DNA from 2 places in the Brevibacillus sp. AG genome. Region 2 is predicted to be linked to the other one. Evidence: predicted binding sites of a transcription regulator. Region 2 holds the regulator's gene; the other holds the start of a gene.
What was found. Region 2 encodes LexA, which represses DNA repair genes until DNA is damaged. Its sites were predicted from a motif close to CGAACATATGTTCG; they were not measured.
Positions count from the first base shown of each region.

Region 1: a site for LexA is predicted at 2,037-2,050, ahead of POF51_RS15455 (WYL domain-containing protein). Genes of this name have one in related genera too.

Region 1 is NZ_JAQMYO010000005.1:331,432-334,552, forward strand. Features, by position in the region: gene rsgA (ribosome small subunit-dependent GTPase A) at 76-1,161, opposite strand; gene POF51_RS15450 (hypothetical protein) at 1,405-1,659, opposite strand; gene POF51_RS15455 (WYL domain-containing protein) at 1,758-1,982, opposite strand; gene POF51_RS15460 (MFS transporter) at 2,137-3,121, opposite strand, start outside.
Region 2 is NZ_JAQMYO010000001.1:1,852-4,972, forward strand. Features, by position in the region: gene POF51_RS00010 (DUF4269 domain-containing protein) at 1-174, opposite strand, end outside; gene POF51_RS00015 (DUF456 domain-containing protein) at 283-768, shown strand; gene lexA (transcriptional repressor LexA) at 819-1,442, opposite strand; gene yneA (cell division suppressor protein YneA) at 1,605-1,940, shown strand; gene POF51_RS00030 (DUF896 domain-containing protein) at 2,017-2,214, shown strand; gene crcB (fluoride efflux transporter CrcB) at 2,310-2,675, shown strand; gene POF51_RS00040 (HelD family protein) at 2,714-3,121, shown strand, end outside.

The sequences.
Region 1 (3,121 bases), on a different contig from region 2:
ATTTTTGAAAACAAAAGGAAGCGCTTACTTATCCGAATAAAGGAAAGAGCCCTGATTTCTCAAGGGCTCTCGTGTTTATCGCTTCGGTTTTTTCTCCCGCATTTGAACGTTGATCTTTTTCCATTTATCCCTTTCAGCGGCTGCGAGCCTTGCGTCTTCTTTGCGCGCCAGATGTGCCAATTCGCGTTGAAGCTTCAGGTAACTGTCAAAGCGTGCTTTTTCCAATGATCCAGATTGGATGGCAGCTTGAACAGCACAGCCAGGCTCTCGCATATGCTTACAATCATTGAAACGGCATGTTTCCGCAATGGACTCGATATCGTCAAAGGCACCGCGGAAGCCTTCATCTGCCTCCCAGAGCTGCAGCTCCCTCATGCCCGGTGTATCGATCATCAGAGCACCACTCGGCAATCGGAACAGTTCGCGATGGGTCGTCGTATGGCGGCCACGGTCATCACCTTCACGCACGCCACTGACTTTTTGCATTTCCGCTCCGCTCAATTTATTGATCAACGTGGATTTGCCAACACCAGAGGAACCCATCAAGGCAATCGTCTGGCCCTCGCCCAGATAAGGGTCGAGCTGATCCAGTCCTTCTCCCTGCTCAGCACTGACTACGTGAACAGGCACTCCGATTGCGACTGATTCTATCTCTGCCAAACATGCATCCAAATCGTCACACAAATCTGCTTTGGATAGCACAATCACCGGATTGGCTCCACTTTCCCACGCAAGAATGAGATAGCGTTCTATCCTGCGCAGATTTAAATCATTATTTAAGGAATTCACAAGGAAAACGGTATCGACGTTTGCAGCCACAATCTGCTCTTCCACTGTATCCCCAGCTACTTTGCGGGAAAACTTGCTCTTACGTGGAAGAAGTCCGTGGATGGAAGCTTTCTTTTCCTCAGGACGGGCACTGATCACTACCCAGTCCCCGACAGCCGGAAAATCTTCTCGTCCGATGGCTTCATAACGAAGCTTACCCGTTACTTCGCCCAAGAGTTCACCATGCTCACTCCACAGACGATAAATACGTTTATGTTCGAGTGTGATACGTCCCACACTGTAGCCTTGCTCGGCATAAGGGGCAAAATGATTAGCAAAATACTCATTCCAGCCCATAGATTGCAATACTTGTTGATTGGTTAGTTGATTCACTGCGGATTCCCCCTGCAATTGGTTAAATATATGGCTATCAGCCAGAACCAGTCACAGTCGAATCCTCATTTGGTGAACGATATTACTGTTCGCTTGAAAGGAGGATTCCTGTGACCCCGACTACGACACTCTGAACAAATTTGATGACTACCATAAAACATCTCTCCTTTAGCAAACCTACCATTCAGGTTTGGAATCATATTTCCCAATTATTGTACCATAATGAAACAAAATGCAACAGCGTCAATCTCCCCCGCCGCCGCCTCCGCTATCTCCGCCACCACCACTGTCTCCACCACTTCCGCTATCGCTGTCATAGCTATCCCAACGATCGCCTGAGTCGTGATTTCGATGATGGTGATTGCTGTCGACATAGAAGGCTCCGCCCCCACTGTCTGAAGAGGAATGAGAGCGCCCATTTCCGCCTTTTGCAGCTTTGGACGCCAAGACAAATACTACGATCAAAAACATGATGACGATGACAATGAAGAACTCCATGATTTGTCCCCGCCCTTCCTCTTTTTTGAAGTTGTTTACCTATTTAGTATAACATAGTACGGCTGGAACAGGCTGGGGGCGTGGAGGATGATTCCTTTTCATCCGGCAAAATGACCAGACACAGGTGCGATCGCAAAAATGTTATCCAACACAAACACGCGAAACGCCTTCCTCCTATAACAGTATGCTTTCAAGCTCCCGTTGCTCTCATCAATATGCACAATACGGATCGTACGCCTGCTAGCCTCTCCATTCTTCTTCAAATAGATGATCTCCACTGCTTGCTGCCGGGCCGCGTACCTTCTCAACTCCAAAATCATCATGCTGCCACCACCACAAAATGTGTCTTCTTGTTGTTGAGATCATCATACCAAAAGAGAACATTCGTTCGCAAGTTTGTTTTCAACACCCAACTATTCCCTCAACAAAAAAGGCATGCGCCCTCAAAATGGACACATGCCTTATGCTTGTTACAACTCAGCGCCTTCTAAGCGCACGTCCGAACACAATCAGAATCGGTGCCAACAAGATGGCCGCCGCAACCAGCGAAGCGCGAATCGAAAACCGGGTCCCGATCCATCCGACAGCCGGCCCACCTGCCGTTTGTCCCAAGGCATTGGACTGACCCATCATCGACAAAACCGTCGCTCGCACACTGCTCTCAATGTTCAGATTCAGCCACGTATCATACAGCGGACTGCTTAATGATTGGATCACACCGATCAACAGCAATGCTACTAACGCCCAGCTAAAGCTAGGGGAAAAAGCAAAAGCAATCATCGCTGCAATTTTGAGACCCGTCAACGTGAACATGCCCACAAGGACAACCCGCTCCTTGTTCACATCCAGCCTTTTTTCCACAACGCCTACGACGATGAGGCCGAGTAAGCTTGCGAGTGCGGCAATGATCCCGAACCACATTGGCATCGAAATAGCAGCCAGCTCTGGAAAGCCAATTTCTGCGATCAAATGCGCTTCCCACAAACGGTCATACCCTTCAGAAGCTGCACCCGTAAATAGCGTCACGAACAAGATCAACATCAGAATCGGCTGGCTGCGAATCACTTTGGCACCCGAAGTCCACGTCTGAATCATTTCCTTCACGTGGGAAGCACCTTGCTCACGCTCACGAGGAATAAAACCGGTCTCCTTCATGAACAGAATCAGAAAGACACCAAGCCCCAGATACATGAGGCCACCTATGAGGTAAGGCAAGTTGGGAGCGAGTGTTGCCAATGCCACACTCAGTGCAATCCCGAGCAGATTCCCAAACAAAGAGTAGCGCTTGGCCTTCATGAAAATCGTACCGATCTTCTCTTCTCCGACCTCATCCACAATCCATGCAGTATCCGCTCCACTGATAAACGTATACCCGAGACCACTGACGACTTGCGAAAACAGCATCAAGCCGAAGACAGAAATAAACGGTACCCAAGCATCAAGCGTGGGAACGATCCCCTGC
Region 2 (3,121 bases):
AATAATATCCAGATCGCTTTGCACAACATCAATGTCCAATGGGATGGTTCCGGCAAGCACTGGGTGGTAATCGGATAGTACTTCCATGATGTTCGTCTGTTGAATCGCTTCCAACGCTGCTTTTTGGCGAATCGTCCCTCTGCCCAAGTAGGAGAGATCATGCCAATTTCTCATGAGACTACCTCCATGTCTGCTTTCTTTTAAAATAGTTTAGACAAAAGTGAATAAGTACGCAACGAAATCGATAATCACTCGTATACCTAAATGAAGGGAGTGTAGTAGATGGAAATATTTTTGTGGGTAGTGGTTGTGTTATTGTTCTTGCTAAGCATCGCAGGAATTTTCTTACCCGTTTTACCTGATACGATATTACTGTGGGCGGGCTTTTTGCTCTATCACTTTTTCATTGCAGATCCGGGAGCGGGATTGCCGGCATCCTTTTGGTGGGGAATGGTCGTTCTAAGCATTCTGCTTTACGGTGCTGACTTGCTGACAAATATGTACTTCGTAAAAAGGTACGGAGGGTCCAAATGGTCGTCCATCGCTGCTGCGATCGGTATTATCCTCGGGATTTTCGTTTTCCCACCGTTTGGTATGCTGATCTTGCCGTTCGTATTCGTCGTTCTTGTAGAGTTGATGGTACAGAAGCAGTCGATGGAGAGAGCAGTGAAAGCGGGCGTAGGCTCACTGATCGGATTTTTGGGTAGTGCAGTCGTAAAAGTCATCTTGCAAGTTACGATGATCATCTGGTTTTTTATCGCCAGATAATAGACAGAAAACAAAAAGGACAGCCTCGGCTGTCCTTTTTTACGTGGGAACTAGTGAATGAGTCGATAAACACCGATGACTTTACCGAGAATAGTGACATGCTCCAGGATGATCGGTTCCATCGTGGCATTTTCCGGTTGGAGACGGAAGTGATTCTTTTCTTTGAAAAATCTTTTAACGGTCGCTTCGTCTTCTTCTGTCATGGCTACGACGATGTCACCATTGTTGGCTACGTGCTGTTGGCGAACAATGACGTAGTCTCCGTCGAGAATCCCGGCATCAATCATACTGTTCCCGGAGACGCGCAGCATATAGACCTTGTCAGAAGTCACGATATTGTCTGGAAGCGGGAAGTACTCTTCTACATCCTCAATGGCAGTAATCGGTTGTCCAGCGGTTACTTTTCCGATTACTGGCACACGGACGACAGAGTCTTCGAAATTGTCTTGAAAACGATCTTCATCTGATAGCAATTCGATGGCACGAGGTTTGGTAGGATCTCGACGAATGAGGCCTTTTTTCTCTAAGCGTGCCAAATGCCCATGTACAGTTGAGCTGGAAGCTAGTCCAACTGCCTCCCCAATTTCACGTACAGATGGCGGATATCCTTTATCACGAACTTCCTTTCGTATGAACTCGATGATGGCTTGTTGTCTACTCGATAATTTTGACATAGAAAGACACCCCTGATTTCTCGAACATATTTTCCTATATTATACCATGGGAGCTTGCGTTCGACAAACATAAGTTCGATTCATCGTTGACATGAACATATGTTCTCATTTATTATGAGGCTACAAGTGATCAGAACGTATGTTTGCGAGGAGGCTATCATTATGAATTCATTGACAGTACGTAATCGTTTCGAGAAAAAAGAAGAACGTCGTGTTCGTTTTGGTATCACGAGAGGACAAGCTCTCTTGTTTCTTATTACATTTACTCTCTTTTTTTACCTGTTAACCGAACTAGTGTTTGCTTCTTCGCCAATGGAGGAGCCACAAGGCATAGAAGTAACTGTACAATCTGGAGATAGCCTATGGTCGTTAGCTGTTCAATACAATACAGATCAGATGGATGTTCGGGACTATATAATAGAAATTAAGGATGCGAACGGTTTAGAGAGCAACAGGATTTACCCAGGTCAGACTCTCATCCTTCCTGATACTCCGTAAGTGTTCGGCTGTCTTGCGGGATCATTCGAATGTGGTATAATGAAGCGGCACTACTACAGAGTGGGAGGAACCAGCAGTGGTATCTGACGCAGAAATTAAACGCATCAACGAATTGGTCAAAAAATCGCGCGAAGAAGGTTTGACCGAAGAGGAAAAGCTCGAACAAAAAGCATTGCGCCAAAAGTACATTGACGCCGTTAAGCTTTCATTGAGAGCAAATTTGGATTCCATCCGTTATGTGGAAGACCTTGAAGAAAATAAGCCAAAACAGTAAGATAACAATTACTGATACGACAGACATCCTCGCTTGACGCTAGGGTGTCTTTTTCTGTGACATACATAAGCTGTGATAGCCAGGGAGGGAAAGCGATGGCGTGGATAGCTGTGGCGGTTGGAGGAGCAGTTGGCTCTCTTTTGCGCTACCTATTGTCTTTGCTCGCGAATCAGCCGGGATGGCCGTGGGGAACCTGGATCGCCAATGTTTGTGGATCTTTGATCATCGGCATCTTGTTCGTGCTGGGGAAAGAACGTGGCTTTTTATCTCCGACACTCTACCTCTTATTTGCAACGGGGGTCATGGGAGGATTTACGACTTTCTCAAGCTTCTCCTTGGAAGTAGTCTCTTTTTGGGGAGAAGGCCAACTGTTACGTGGCACTTTGTACGCTCTGCTTAGTTTGGGAGTCGGTCTACTTTCTTGTGCGGTTGGAATATGGTTGGCCAGGCAATGGTCCTGAGTCGTTCAATGACACGATACATGTGAGGGGGAATGAATGTGAGTACACAGCATCGTGATTATGAATTGGAACAAAAAAAGCTGGATGAAACAATTTCAGCGATCGACGAAGAAATGGAGCAGCTTCGCAATGATATTCGCGAGGCAACAGATGATTATGTCAAACAGGTTGTTAACTATAAAAAGGCTAAGGAATTGAGCTACCTGGAAGATCAGGGTCGAGAGAAGCCATATTTCGGCAGAGTGGATTTCTTGAAAGATGAAATCTACGAGCTGGATGAGGTCTACATAGGAAAACGGGGAATTGTACGCAGCGATACGTTTGATTCTGTCGTCGTGGATTGGCGCGCGCCTATCGCCAGTCTTTATTATTCCGGTGAGAGCAAAGAAGCGTTTTACCGGATGGGACGCGAGATCGTGCGTGGTGAAGTTCGACTAAAGCGTAAT